One region of the Arthrobacter sp. P1_B4 genome, then DNA from elsewhere that is predicted to be linked to it. Evidence: predicted binding sites of a transcription regulator. Region 1 holds the regulator's gene; the other holds the start of a gene.
The links. The regulator HrcA, encoded in region 1, represses chaperone genes, less so after heat shock. The targets are predictions, from matches to a motif close to TTNGCACTCGNNNNNNNCGAGTGCNAA.
Positions count from the first base shown of each region.

Region 2: the regulator HrcA is predicted to act here: its motif matches at 3,161-3,187, upstream of AC1D1W_RS12070 (FmdB family zinc ribbon protein).

Region 1 is NZ_JBFTZW010000022.1:2,997-11,258, reverse strand. It holds gene lepA (translation elongation factor 4) at 122-1,975, shown strand; gene hemW (radical SAM family heme chaperone HemW) at 2,021-3,259, shown strand; gene AC1D1W_RS10275 (DUF4870 domain-containing protein) at 3,386-3,805, opposite strand; gene AC1D1W_RS10270 (DUF3097 domain-containing protein) at 3,949-4,800, opposite strand; gene hrcA (heat-inducible transcriptional repressor HrcA) at 5,119-6,132, shown strand; gene dnaJ (molecular chaperone DnaJ) at 6,211-7,341, shown strand; gene AC1D1W_RS10255 (16S rRNA (uracil(1498)-N(3))-methyltransferase) at 7,344-8,132, shown strand; gene AC1D1W_RS10250 (GerMN domain-containing protein) at 8,183-8,262, opposite strand, start outside.
Region 2 is NZ_JBFTZW010000032.1:24,025-30,864, forward strand. It holds gene AC1D1W_RS12050 (hypothetical protein) at 1-683, opposite strand, end outside; gene AC1D1W_RS12055 (GNAT family N-acetyltransferase) at 827-1,447, opposite strand; gene galU (UTP--glucose-1-phosphate uridylyltransferase GalU) at 1,453-2,370, opposite strand; gene AC1D1W_RS12065 (5-formyltetrahydrofolate cyclo-ligase) at 2,475-3,134, shown strand; gene AC1D1W_RS12070 (FmdB family zinc ribbon protein) at 3,274-3,525, shown strand; gene AC1D1W_RS12075 (RcpC/CpaB family pilus assembly protein) at 3,778-4,572, shown strand; gene AC1D1W_RS12080 (AAA family ATPase) at 4,669-6,840, opposite strand, start outside.

The DNA of each region.
Region 1 (8,262 bases):
GCCACTGGCCCGGACGTGGGAGACTATAGGGACAGAAATGCGCCACGTCGCAGGATGGCATACGAGCATCCGCACCGAGCCGTGGAAAAGCCAACAGTAATGCCAACAGTAAGGACCCTGCGTGTCTCCCATGGCCCGCACCGCCCCGGTGCCCGCCGCAACAGATCCGGCCATCATCCGGAACTTCTGCATCATTGCGCACATTGACCACGGCAAATCCACACTGGCCGACCGGATGCTCCAGTTCACCGGTGTTGTCCAGTCCCGTGACATGAAGGCCCAGTACCTGGACCGCATGGACATTGAGCGCGAACGCGGCATCACCATCAAATCCCAGGCCGTCCGCATGCCCTGGGAACTCGACGGCACCAGCTACGCGCTGAACATGATCGACACCCCCGGGCACGTCGACTTCACGTACGAGGTCTCCCGCTCGCTCGCGGCCTGCGAAGGCGCGATCCTGCTGGTGGACGCGGCCCAGGGCATCGAGGCCCAGACCCTCGCCAACCTCTACCTGGCGATGGAAAACAACCTCACCATCATCCCGGTCCTGAACAAGATCGACCTCCCGGCAGCCCAGCCCGAGAAATACGCGGCGGAACTCGCCAACCTGATCGGCGGCGACCCCGACGACGTGCTCCGCGTCTCCGGCAAGACCGGCATGGGCGTCGAGGTCCTGCTGGACAAGATCGTCCGCGACCTGCCGGCACCGGTGGGCGACCCGAACGCCCCCGCCCGGGCCATGATCTTCGACTCGGTCTACGACACCTACCGCGGTGTGGTCACCTACGTCCGCGTCGTCGACGGCATGCTGCACCCGCGTGAACGCATCCAGATGATGTCCACCCGTGCCACGCACGAGCTCCTTGAGATTGGTGTGAGCTCCCCGGAACCCACCCCCTCCAAGGGCCTTGGCGTCGGCGAGGTCGGCTACCTCATCACCGGTGTGAAGGACGTCCGCCTGTCCAAGGTGGGCGACACCGTCACCAACCTGGCCAAGCCCGCCACGGAGTCCCTCCCCGGCTACGCGGACGCCAAGCCGATGGTCTTCTCCGGCCTGTATCCGCTCGACGGCACGGACTATCCGGTGCTCCGCGATGCGCTGGAGAAGCTGATGCTCAACGACGCCGCACTGGTGTACGAGCCCGAAACGTCCGCCGCGCTGGGCTTCGGCTTCCGCGTGGGATTCCTGGGCCTGCTGCACCTGGAAATCACCCGCGAGCGGCTCGAACGCGAATACAACCTGGACCTCATTTCCACCGCGCCCAACGTGGAATACGAGGTCACGCTGGAGGACAAGAAGGTCGTCCACGTCACCAACCCCAGCGAATACCCCACCGGCAAGATCGCTGAGGTCCGTGAGCCGATGGTGTCCGCCACCATCCTTGCGCCGAACGAGTTTGTCGGCGCCATCATGGAGCTGTGCCAGAGCCGCCGCGGCGTCATGGGCGGCATGGACTACCTCTCCGAGGACCGGGTGGAAATCCGCTACCGCCTGCCGCTGGCCGAAATCGTCTTCGATTTCTTCGACATCCTCAAATCCAAGACCCGCGGCTACGGGTCACTGGACTGGAAGGCCGACGGCGAGCAGGTGGCCGACCTGGTCAAGGTGGACATCATGCTCCAGGGCGAACAGGTTGATGCGTTCTCCGCCATCACCCACCGCGACAAGGCCTACGCCTACGGCGTGATGATGACCGGCAAGCTGCGTGAACTCATCCCGCGCCAGCAGTTTGAGGTGCCCATCCAGGCCGCCATCGGCTCCAGGATCATCGCCCGCGAAAGCATCCGCGCCATCCGCAAGGACGTCCTTGCCAAGTGCTACGGCGGTGACATCACCCGAAAGCGCAAGCTGCTGGAAAAGCAGAAGGAAGGCAAGAAGCGCATGAAGATGGTGGGCCGCGTCGAGGTGCCGCAGGAGGCTTTCATCGCCGCGCTGACAACGGACGAGTCCAAGGACAAGGCCAAGAAGTAACGGTGCAGGTAATGACTGTTGGTGCAGTATCGGCAGGCCGGGCCCGTGCCTAGCGTTCTTCCCCTCGGCGATCCGGCGCCGGCAGACGGGCTGCTGCCCGCACAGGCGGGCGAGGGCGCCGATCAGCGCGCTTTTGGGCTGTACGTGCACATCCCGTTCTGCGCGGTCCGCTGCGGGTACTGCGATTTCAACACCTACACCGCCACCGAGCTGGGCGGCGGGGCCTCCCAGGACGCCTACGCCGCCACAGCGATCGCGGAAGTGGAGTTCGCCGCCGCGGCCCTGAAGGGCAGCGGCCTGCCCGGCCGTCCCCTCAGCACGGTCTTCTTCGGCGGCGGCACGCCCACGCTGCTGCCGGCGGAGGACCTGGCGCGCATCCTCACCGCCGCGATCGACGCCTGGGGACTGCAGCCCGGCGCCGAGGTGACCACCGAGGCGAACCCCGATTCCGTCACGCCCGCATCCCTGCAGTTGCTGGCCGACGCCGGGTTCACCCGCGTTTCGTTCGGCATGCAGTCGGCCGTGCCGCACGTCCTGAAGGTCCTGGACCGCACCCACACGCCCAGCCGGGTGCCCGAGGTGGTGCAGTGGGCGCGTAATGCCGGGCTCTCGGTCAGCCTCGACCTCATATACGGGACGCCGGGGGAGTCGCTGGAGGACTGGCGCTACTCGCTCGAGACCGCACTGTCCTACGCCCCCGACCACATCAGCGCCTATGCCCTGATCGTTGAAGACGGCACCAAGCTTGCCGCGCAGATCCGCCGTGGCGAAGTGCCGGAAATCGACGACGACGACCACGCCGCCAAGTACGAACTCGCCGACGAACTGATGTCCGCCTCCGGGCTCAACTGGTACGAGGTCAGCAACTGGTCCCGCACCCCCGAACAGGCCTGCCGGCACAACCTCGCCTACTGGCGCGGGGACGACTGGTGGGGCATCGGGCCGGGGGCACACTCGCATGTGGGCGGCGTCCGCTGGTGGAACGTCAAGCACCCCACCGCCTACGCCAACCGCCTCGGCGCCGGCGCTTCACCCGCCGCCGGACGCGAAACGCTGGACTCCGAGACCCGCAACGTGGAACGGGTCATGCTCGAGGCCCGGCTCAATTCCGGACTCGACATCCCAAGCCTCGGCGGCCTGGGGGACACCGGCAGGCACGCTGTCGCAGGGCTGATCGCGGACGGCCTCGTGGACCCCGCAGCGGCTTTCAAAGGCCGCCTCATTCTCACGCTTAAGGGCCGGCTGCTGGCTGACGCCGTCGTCCGCAGGATCCTGCCGGACTAGTCTGCCGGGCAAAGCCTCCACTAGTTGGCTGCCGCATCAGCGGCCACAACACCCTGCCGCACAAAAGAGAGCCGGCCGCTGCCCCTGACGGGCGGCGGCCGGCTCTCTTGCTTGGGTCCGGGCCGGCTATTTGATCCAGCGCAGGTTGAACTCGTAACGGTGCGGCTGGCCGCGGTTGACGTGGATGCCGGCCGCCACCGAGAAGCACGTCACGGCGATCCAGATCACCGTGGCGAGCACGGCGAAGAGGTTGCCCACCACCGGGATGAAGACCAGTAAATTGGCCAGCACCGCGGCGAGCGTCGGCGGCAGCGTGAAATTGAGGGCTTCCTTGGATTCCTGTGCCGTGAACGGGCCGCGGTCCTTGAAGATGAGGTAGATCAGCAGCGACGGCACGCAGCCCAGGATGCCGCCAAAGTGCGCGAGCGTGGCCCACTGGCGGTCCTCGCTGGCCGTCAGCGGCAGCGCGTTTGCCGGAACGCCATGGTACGGGGGCTGGCCATGGCCAGCCTGATTGCCCGTGTGTTCGCGTGCGTTATCTGCCACGGTGTAGCCCTTCGGATTGCGGTGATGCGTTGCTGCCTGGGTTGTGCCTGAAATAGCCGGGACCGCACTAGAAGCGCGGCCGCCGTTTCAAGAATACTTGCTCGGGCCCGGAAATGGAGATCAGGGGCGGCCGCCGCGGCGGACTAGGGCACGGTGAGGAAGTCAATGACCTCTTCCACGCGGCCGAGCAACGACGCCTCCAGATCAGCGTAGCTGCGGACAGCCCCCAGAAGTTTCTGCCAGCCGAGGCCGATGTCCTCCTTTGTGGAGTGGGGCCAGCCGAAAGCCATCAGGATCCCGGTCTTCCAGTCCGTGCCGCGGGGGATCACGGGCCACTGCTCGATCCCCAGGACCGCGGGCCGGATGGCCTGCCACACGTCCACGTAAGGGTGCCCCACAATCAGGACGTTGCCGGCGGCGCCCGGTGAGGCCATGACGGCGTCGGCGATCCGCGACTCCTTGGAGTCGGCCACGAGGTGGTCTACCAGCACGCCGAGGCGCCGGCCAGGGCCCGGGCCGAAGTCCGCCACGGCGGCCGCGAGGTCGTCAATGCCGTGCAGGGGCTCGACGACGATGCCCTCCACCCGGAGGTCATCGCCCCACACTTTCTCCACCAGCTCGGCGTCGTGCTTTCCTTCCACCCAGATGCGGCTGGCCTTGGCCACCTGTGCGCGCTGCCCCGCCACCCGCACCGAGCCCGACGCCGTACGGCCGGCCCCGGCGGCCGGTGCCGTCTTCTTCGGGGCCGGCGGCATCAGGCGGATGGGCTGGCCGTCCAAGAGGAAGCCGAAGCCGAGGCGGAAGGACCGCGACTTGCCCCGCCGGTCCTCCAGCGCCACCACGTGCATGCCGCCGGACTTCTCCACCCGGGTGACGGCGCCCACCCAACCGGACTGGACCTCCTCGAGGACCATCCCGCGTTCCACCGGGACTTCCGGCAACTGGGTCTTGGCGGGGGCGGACAGGTCCTGGGGTCCCCAGTTCTGGTACGACATCTCTACACGCTAACTTTGCACTCGGAATGTACGGGCGGTCGGTGGAACTCTCCGGGGGCCGGAACCGGACCGCGACGACGCGGCAACGGCAGCGGCTGCCACGGTCTCGGCGCCGGCGTGACGGGAATCGCGTTCCCGCGGGCCACGCCTGGAGCGAATCCAATGCTAACAACGCGGCGACTCATATTAGACTGGTTAGCACTTAGGCATGTCGAGTGCTAACCCTTGTCCTGTGGCGGGCCGTCCGTGCACCATTTGTGGACCCGGACGGGCGAGGGGAGTGGCACCGGCTGCGGGACAGTCGACAGGAGGTGGAGCGTGAGCGAACCGCGCAAACTCGAAGTGCTGCGCGCCATCGTGGAGGACTACGTCCATTCGCGTGAGCCCGTTGGTTCCAAAGCGCTCGTTGAACGGCACCATCTCGGCGTCTCGAGCGCCACGATCCGAAATGACATGGCGGCGCTGGAAGACGAGGGCCTGATCACGGCACCGCACACGAGCGCCGGCCGGATCCCCACCGACAAGGGCTACCGGCTGTTCGTCGACCAGATCTCAGCGGTGAAGCCGTTGTCGCCGGCCGAGCGCCGGGCCATCCAGGCGCTGCTGGAAGGATCCGAGGACCTCGACGACATCCTTGACCGGACCGTGAGGCTCCTCTCGCACCTGACCAACCAGGTCGCCGTCGTGCAGTATCCGCTGCGCAGCCGCGCCCGGGTGCGGCACATCGAGTTCGTGCTGCTGGCGCCCCGGAAAGTGCTGGCGGTCCTGATCGCGGACACGGGCAAAGTGGAGCAGCGCGTGATCGACGTCGGGCAGGACATTCCCGACGACGCGCTGGCGGAATTGCGGACCAGCTTTCTGGCCAGCCTGTCCGGTACACCGCTGAGCCTGATGCCGCAGCTGCTGCCCGCCGTCGTTGCCGGCGGCCCGCCCGCGCGGCGCGGAGCAGCCCAGGCGCTGGCCCGCGGCCTTGAGGCCCTGGCCACGAGCAGCCGTGAAGAGCGCATGGTCATGGCCGGCACCGCCAACCTGGCCCGCTCCAATGTGGACTTCCCGCTCAGCATCGGCCCCGTGCTGGAGGCCCTCGAGGAACAGGTGGTCATGCTCCGCCTGCTCAGCGAAATGGCCGAAGACCCGCGCGGTGTGACCGTCAGCATCGGCCGGGAAAACCCCTACGACGGTCTCGCCGAGGCCTCGGTCGTGGCCACCGCCTACGGGCCGGACGCCACGGCCAAGGTCGGCGTGCTTGGGCCCACCCGGATGGACTATCCCACCACCATGGCCGCCGTCCGAGCGGTGGCCCGCTACCTTTCGAGGATCCTGGGCCCCTGACAGGCCCGGGACCGAATACGACTTCTTGCCCCACAGGCAGTGCCCCACAGGCAGTACAACAAGGAAGAGATACACACTTTGAGCAGCCACTACGACGTTCTTGGAGTCTCCCGCGACGCATCGGGGGAGGAGATCAAGAAGGCCTACCGGAAACTGGCCCGGACCCTGCACCCGGACGTGAACCCCGGGGAGGACGCCTCGGACAGGTTCAAGGCCGTCACGCACGCCTACGAGGTCCTCTCCGATCCGCAGAAGCGCCGGGTCTATGACACCACGGGCAACGAGAACGGTACCGACAACGGGTTCGGCGGCGGCAGCTACTCGGGCCAGGGCTTCGCCTTCCAGGACATCTTCGAGACCTTCTTCGGCGCCGGTGGCGGCCAGGGCGGCCCGTCGTCCCGGGTCCGCCGCGGCCAGGACGCGCTGATCAGCGTCCGGATCGACCTCCGCGATGCGGTGTTCGGCGTGAACAAAAAGCTCGAGGTCGACACGGCCGTCATCTGCCCCACCTGCGAGGGGTCCTGCTGCCGGGAAGGCACCCACCCGGTCCGCTGCGACATCTGTGGCGGCAGCGGTCAGGTCCAGCGCGCCGTGCGGTCCATCCTGGGCCAGGTCATGACGTCCGCCCCCTGCGGGTCTTGCGAGGGCTTCGGCACCGTCATCAAGGACCCGTGCAACGAATGCAGCGGCCAGGGCCGGATCCGCAGCCGCCGCTCCCTCACCGTCAAGGTCCCGGCCGGCGTGGCCACCGGCACCCGCATCCAGCTGTCCGGCCAGGGCGAGGCAGGCCCCGCCGGCGGCCCCGCCGGGGACCTGTACGTGGAGATCCGGGTCAACAACGACGCCACTTACGTGCGCGAGGGCGATGACCTCCACGCGAGCCTCAACATTCCCATGACGGCGGCCGCGCTCGGCACCGAAATATCCCTCGACACCTTCGACGGACAGCAGGAGATCGATGTCAAGGCCGGCACCCAGTCCGGCGAGATCATCACCCTTCGCGGTCTCGGCGTCACGCACCTGCGCGGCCACGGCCGCGGTGATCTGAAGGTGCACCTGCAGGTGGAAACACCGGTCAAGCTCGATCACGTCCAGGAAGAACTTCTCCGTCAGCTGGCCAAGCACCGCGGCGAGCACCTCACGGAAGGAAAGCTCGCGGCCAGCGGCGGCGTCTTCGCCAAACTGCGGGACCGGCTCGGTAACCTGTAGCGGTGAGCAACCCGGTCTTCTTCACCGCCCCAGGCACCCTGGACCAGCAGGTCCCCGGCTCGGCCTTCGTCCTCGGGGGCACCGAGGCCCGCCACGCCGTCACAGTCAAACGGATCGGCGTCGGCGAAGCCGTCGACATCGCGGACGGCGCCGGCAAGCGCCTGACCGGCACCGTGACAGCCGTCGCTGCTGGGGAGCTGACCGTCGAATGCGTGGGCCTGGCTGAGGAACTACGGCCCGGAACACGGCTGGTCCTGGTCCAGGCCCTTGCCAAGGGCGACCGCGATGAACTGGCGGCCGAGACCGCGACCGAGTTGGGCATCGACGCCGTCATTCCCTGGCAGGCCGAGCGGTCCATTGTGCGGTGGAAGGCGGAGCGGGCCGCGAAGGCGCATGCCAAGTGGCAGTCGGTGGTGACAGCAGCTGCCAAGCAGGCGCGCCGGGCATGGATTCCCGAGGTCCGGGCCGCCGTCGACGGCGCCGGGCTGCAGACGGCGGTAGCGGCGGCAGACCTCGCCGTTATCCTGCATGAAGACGCCGTGCGCCCGCTGCGGCAGGTACTCGAGGCCTGGCTGGAAAGTGTTGGTCCCGGCGAGGTTGTGGCAGACGCTGCCGGATCCCGTGAGGTCCTGCTGATCGTGGGTCCGGAAGGCGGCATCAGCCCGCGGGAGGTGACCCGGCTTTGCGGCGCCGGCGCAGTTACGGCCCTTTTGGGGCACCATGTGCTGCGTTCGTCCACGGCCGGGCCCGCCGCCACCGTGCTGGCCAGCGACATCCTCGGCCGCTGGTGACCTGCGGCAGCCGTCGCCGCAGGTGACGTGATGCCTTGTTGAGGTGACGGCTATTTGACCGTAAACCCGCGGGTGTCCTGGAATACTTCCTTGGCGCTGTCGGATGCGTCCACCTGGGACACCCGGACCT
Region 2 (6,840 bases), on a different contig from region 1:
TCAGCGAGGGCGGCCTGGCGGAGTTCCAGTGCGGTCAGCGGCTTCGGCGCGGGCTCGGGCGAGTCGCGGCCCGCTTCGGCGTCGAAGAGCGGGCTTTCCGGCCGGGCAGCGGGACGTCCGTCGGGAAGGGAAGGGGTCTGTTCGGGCGCCGACGGCCGTGCAGGGGTGCGTTCCGGGCTGCCCATGGCTGCACGGAATGCAGCGTTCATCTTCCGCCGGCGATCGCGGACGGCAAGACGGCGAAGCAGCGCCACTGCGGCGAAGGCGCCCAGTAGGGCGGTCACCGGCAGCCAGCCTGAACCGATGCCGAAAAGTCGAAGGGCTCCGGACACCACTGCCGTGAGAAGAGCCAGGAGCCCGGCTACCGCCAGCACCAACCGCCCCCATCGAATCCGGAACGCCGGGGAGCCCGCCGCAGCAATCGGGCTCACCCGAGGGTTTGCCGCTTTGCCCGCCCCAGGCCCAGGTGTGCCGCCGGCCGGGTCTGCGCGCTGTGTGCTGATCATGGGTTTCTCCTGCTGCGCCGCCATTTTCATAACCTTCCCCGCATGTGGATCTGCTGGTTCCATGTCAATGACATCCGCCAGGAATTCGCCTGCAGGCTGCAGCTGGTGGCGTCCGTTCCGGAGAACGTAAGGCGCCACCCACACGATCCAGAGCGCAACAGCAATGACAAGGATCACAGAGCTGCTAAGAGGGAAGTCCACACTCAAAACCGTATGAGGTATATGGGGTGCTGCCCCGCATTGTCAGGGGTGTGTCGCGCGCGCACCGGCGACTGGCCGGCGTCGGGGCGTCGTGGCTGGTCAGGCGGCTCTCACGGGCCTCAGGACCGGCGGGTTCTCAGCCACCGCGCGAGGAGGCCTTCAGGCACTTCCTCAGCCGTGAGCGCGAAGGTCCGGTGGTCTGCCCATTCACCGTTGATGTGCAGGAACCGGGGCCGGAATCCCTCGTCACGAAACCCAAGTTTCTCCACCACGCGCAGGCTCGGGGCGTTCTCCGGCCTGATGTTGATCTCCATGCGGTGCAGTCCAAGGGTGCCGAAGCAATAGTCGGTCGCCATGGCCACGGCGGTCGGGGCGATCCCCCGGCCGGCCCTTTCCTTGTCGACCCAATAGCCAAGCGTCGCCATCATGGCCGATCCCCAGACGATCGAGGACACCGTCAGCTGCCCCACGATCACCGGCGCCTGATGGCCTGGTGTCCACTCCGTGATTACGAACGGCAGGGCCGTGGCCTGCGCGGCCTGGGCCTTGAGCGAGCGCACCATCTGCCGGTAGTCCGGCAGGCCGCCGCCGGGGACCGGGTTCGATGCCTCCCAGGGGGCCAGCCACTCGCAGTTGCGGGACCTGAGCGCTGTCCACTCCTTGCGGTCCCGGTACCGGATCGGGCGCAACACGATGTCGCCGCTCTCCAAGGTCACCGGCCAGGTGAAGCTGCCCCCCACGGGAGTTATTTGGCGAGGCTGGGGGCCAGGCTGGACGCGAAGCCGGGCAGCCATTCGCGCAGGCCCGGGCCGAGGTCCTCACTGTCGCAGGCGAGCTGGACACAGGCCTTGAGGTAGCTGAGCTTGTCGCCGGTGTCGTAGCGGCGGCCGCGGAAGATGACGCCGTACACGCCGTAGCCCTCGCCGGTGCCGGCCGAGAGTTCCTGCAGGGCGTCCGTGAGCTGGATTTCCCCGCCGCGGCCGGGCGCGGTGCGCTCCAGCACTTCAAAGACGGCCGGGTGCAACACGTAGCGGCCAATCACGGCCAGGTTGGACGGGGCGTCCGCCACATCGGGCTTCTCCACGAGCTGGTTGATGCGGACGTAGTCCTCACCGCCGATTGCCTCGACGTCCGCGCAGCCGTAGGCACTGATCTGGGACGGGTCCACCTCGATCAGAGCGACCACCGATCCGCCGGTCTTGGCCTGGACCTCGATCATGGTGCTGAGGAGCTCATCGCGGGCGTCAATGAGGTCATCTCCCAGGAGGACGGCGAACGGCTCCTGCCCGACGTGCTGCTTGGCCCGAAGGACGGCGTGGCCGAGACCCATGGGATCGCCCTGGCGGACGTAGTGGATGTCACCGAGGTTGCTGGCGGCCTGAATGGATTCGAGCTTCGCAGTGTCACCCTTCGCCTCCAGGGTGGACTCCAGCGCGGGGACGCGGTCGAAGTGGTCCTCCAACGCCCGCTTGTTGCGGCCAGTGATCATCAGGATGTCGTTCAAGCCGACATTCACGGCCTCCTCGACGACGTACTGGATGGCTGGCTTGTCAACGACAGGCAGCATTTCCTTGGGCATGGCCTTTGTGGCCGGGAGAAACCTGGTACCAAGGCCCGCGGCGGGGATAACGGCCTTGCGGACGGAAGCGATGGGTGTATTCACACGACTAATCTAACGGAGGGACCAATCATTGCGTAATCATTATGCGAACCGCCTGCCGGGCCCGCCGGTGCAGCGCGGCCGCAAGAGGCAGAGGACGGGCCAAGATGGCGTCAAAAGAGGAAATTCGCTCCAGCCACAGGGCGGCGCGTTCCGCACTCCCGCTGGCCGCACAGGACACCGCCGCGGCGGGCATCGCCAGCCATGGGCTCGAGTGGGCCTCCGGGCTTGCCCGCCGCCAGGGCACCTTCGCGGCGTACCTCGGGGTGGGCGCCGAACCGCCCACGCTGCCACTGCTGACTGCCCTGGTCGAGGCCGGGCACCGGGTGCTGCTGCCCGTTTGCGAACCCGACATCGAGCTCAGCTGGGTGTACTGGACTCCCCAGTCCGGGTTTGTCCGCAGCCGGTACGCGCCCATCCAGGAGCCTGTCGGAGAGCGCCACGGCACCGAAATCATGCGGGACGCCACCGCAATCATCCTGCCGGCCACAGCAGTGGATTTCTCGGGCAACCGAATCGGGCAAGGCGGCGGCTACTACGACAAGTTCCTTGCCGCCCTGGCTGCCATGTCCTCCGCGTCCGGCGGGGCGGACGCCGGGGCGGCCGACGCTGCAGCCGACGCTGTCGCGTTGCCGACTGCCGCCGTCGTCTATGACACGGAGGTGCTGCCCGCAGGCAGCATCCCCGCGGAGTCGTTCGACCGGAAAGTCGACACGGCGCTGACCCCGGGCGGGATCATCCGGCTCGGCCGATCCCGGCCCGCCTGATCCGAGTTCCCGCCGAGGTGATAGAATTGGCACTCAGGCCCTGCGACTGCTAAGGACGGAACAGGTCGATAGACATATCGGCGGTGATCCGGACTCGGCGGCACGGGACCTGCTCGTTTGCCCCTGAGGAGGATTTCCAGTGCCCACGTATGCATACGCCTGCAAGGACTGCAGCCACGCCTTCGAGATCGTGCAGTCGTTCAGCGACAACTCCTTGACGTCCTGCCCCGAGTGCCAGGGCACGCTGCGCAAGAAGTTCAACAGCGTCGGCGTAGTGTTCAAGGGCTCCGGCTTCTACCGGACCGATTCGCGCGACACCAAGGGCAGCACGGTTTCCCCGGCTCCTGCAGCTCCCGCGGCCACCCCCGCGCCCGCCGCCGCGGCCAGCTAAGGCACCTGCCGGGTTGGCGCCGGCCGCCGACTGGGCCACGGCCGGCTGATCCTGGGCATTGCCCGGCGCTGGCCCCTGCCCGCTGTGCCGTTGTCCACATAGGACGTTCCGCAGCTCCCGCCCCTCTGCGCGGATCCGTAGCGTGGCGGCATGGAACTTTTCCTCACCGCGGTTTCCCCGCCTTCGTTCAACACGGCTGCCCCGGCGGCTCCTGGGCCTTCCGCGCCTTCGTTCAGGCCGCTCCGCGCCGCATTGCCTGAAGCTGGCCCCGGCCGCTGGTCCCGTACCGGGATCCACCCAACGAGCCTTCCTGCCGCCACGTTTTCCGCCGCAGGCCTTCCGTTCCGGAGCCGGATCGGTCCCGCGAAACCCCGCCGGCATCCGCCCCGGGGCCGTCCGTCGTGGCGCCGCCTGCGCGGCTGGCTGAGCCGGAACCGGCGGCTTATCGCGGCCCTCCTGTTCTGCATCCCCGCCGGACTGACAGTTCAGCAACTGGCTCCAGCGCCCACTGACACTGTCGCAGCCTTCGCCGCCGCGGCCGATCTACCCGCTGGAAAGTCCCTGGGACCCGGCGATCTCAGCAGGATCAGCGTGCCACCCGGCCTTATTCCTGCGGGCAGCCCCGGCAGCGAGACCGCCTTCGAGGGAAAACAGCTGGCCGCACCGTTGCGCCAGGGCCAGCTCCTCACCGACGCCCAGATCCTGGGACCGGGCCTGCTCGCCGGAAGCCCACGCGGCTCTGCGGCCGTGCCGCTGAGGATGGCAGATCCGGCCTCCATCCAACTCGTCTCCCCCGGGCAGCTCGTCAACGTGGTGCTCACTGCCAGCAACGGCATGGAACAACCCGGCGAAAGCCAAATCGTGGCCGAAGCCGTGCCCGTGCTCTGGACGTCGGCGCAGGGCGGCAAGGCCAGCCCCTGGCCCGCCACTGCGGAGACTGACGGGCTGGTGGTGGTGGCAGCGACCGCCGAGCAGGCCCGAAGGCTGGCGGGCGCGTCTACCCAGGGCAAATTGTTTTTCGTGCTTGTGGCATCACCGCCGGGCTAACTGTCCAGCCAGCAGGGCGTTCCCGCCGGGCCAGGGCCCGGGCAATTTGCACCGACGCGGGTTACGCCCGCAGGCTCTGGGCTGCGGGCAGCCACGTCAGCCCCAGTGCGGCGGCTTCTGTTCCTGGAGCCAGGCGTCGTGATCGTAATTATCAGGCTGGTCACCCCAACGCCGGGGGTCGTCTTCCGCCGCCTTGTTCGGCAACGCACCCTCCGGAACCGTGGCCTGTGCCTCCGAACGGCGGGACGTCTCCTTCGCGGCCTCCTGGTCCGGCCCGTCGCCGGTCGGTTCCCCGGTCGATTCGCCGGTCTTCGGCCCAGCGGTGTTGGCCGCGGCCCCCGCCGCGCCGGCTTCGCGGGCGCCGGTGGCGTGGGTGTCGCCGGTGGCGCCGGTGTTGCCAGTGTCGTTCGTGTTGCCGGTGTTGCTGGTGATGCCGTCCGCACTCATGCCGCCGGCCTCCTTACTGCCTGTATTGCCTGTCATTGCTGATGGTGGTGCCTGCCGGCGGAATTCTTGGCCAGCAGTTTCGTGGCCGCGGAACACCTGTCCCGAGGGTTCGGCCGCCACGTGGTACTCGGCGGCCCGCGCCTCGTCGATCGCCAAATGCTCGATGCCGTCGTCGAAGAACCCGTGCGATGTCCGCAGCCTGCTGGACACGACGGGCTTCTCCAACCCGAGGTAGCCGCCAATCCGGTCGGCGCAGGCCGAGGGGTCGGTGAAGACCTCTATGGTCCATAGGGGCATGTACCGCCAGCCAAGCCGCTCCAGGAGCTGCGGCCGGAGCCTGCTCCGTTCCCGGACGCTCATCCGCCGGTAGTGGCTGGTGCCATCCGACTCGATCGCCACCGGACGGGGAATCTCCGCATCGTCCTGGCCGATCGTGGTCATCGGATCGGCGGCCGCCACCATGTTCAGGACGCCGTCGTACTGGTGCCACACGCGTGCCCCGCGGGCCCGGAGCCGGTCACCCAGGTCCGCCACGAGCGGATCGGCGCCGAGCGCCTGCTCGCTGGCCGCGGCCCGGGAGGCGGGGCTGCCAAGGTCCGTGTTGCCCGCGATCTCACGGTCCAGGAGTTCGTAGAAGTCCACGGCGCCGTGGCTGAGGCGACTGACGTCAAGGTCTTCGGGCCGGAAGCAGCTGAGCACGTGAAGGGACCGGCGGGCACGCGTCATCGCCAGGGCGAATTTTGCTCGGCCGCCTTCGGCGGAAAGCGGCCCGAGGCTGTGGAGGGTGCGCCCATGCGGGGTGCGGCCATAGCCCGGGGAAAAAATGACGTGGTCGCGGACCAGGCCCTGGGCCCGTTCCAGATCCACCACGCGGAAGGACTCGTCCCCCGCACTGAAGAAGCTGCCCAGCATGGGGTAGTTGGGCAGTTGCGCCCTGATGGCCTCGCCGATCCGGGCGGCATGGCGAAGGCTGCCGGTTACCACGGCCAGCGATGTCCGGGGGCGGAGCCGGGCGTGTTCGAAGACGAGCTCCACCGCACGGTTGACCTCGGCAACAACCGATTCGACGCCGTCATGGTCAGCGCTGGGCAGCCCCGTGCCGTCGGGGAGGTACTCCACGCTGAGGGTACGGTCCAGCCCTGTGGCGGATTGGCCCTCCGGGAGGCGGGTGAGTTCCCCGCCGTAAAAACCCTTGCTGAGCTGGCGCACCAGGTCTTCATCGACCGCACGGTACACGGTCCTCAGGTTCCAGACCGGAAGCACGGCAGAGAGTGCCCGGTACGAGCTCTCAACGCTTTGGTAGGAGCTCTCCCCCGCGGCGAGCCGTTCGACGCCCACGGTAAAGGTCCGGGGGCTGGCGGTCTGTTCGTCGCCGAAGGCGATGACCTGCCGGGACCGGGCGATCGCCGGGAGGACGGCCTGCAACGAGGTCGTCTCGGCGTCGAGGATCACGACGGCATCGAAGGTCTGCTCGATCGGCAGCAGGCCCGTCATGAGGTAGGGGCTGACGGACCACACCGGCACCAGTGTGGGCAGCAGCTCCTGCGCCTGGCCGCTCAGGGCTGCCAGGGTCACCCGGCCGTCCTTCAGCAGGCTGCGCAACAGCTCGGCCTGGCGGGGGTACGCCGAGATGGCAGCGCGCCAGCGCTCGGACAGGTTCCAGCGCAGCCGGGCAGCGCCGCTGGCGATATGGGCGTTGTCCGCGAGACGGTACTCCGCCTCAAGCTGGCGCAGGGCGTCGCCGTCGGACATGGCGAGGTAGTCATCGCCGCTGATCATGGCCTCCAGGGCCGACTGCCACCAGGCCAGCTCCAGTTCGGC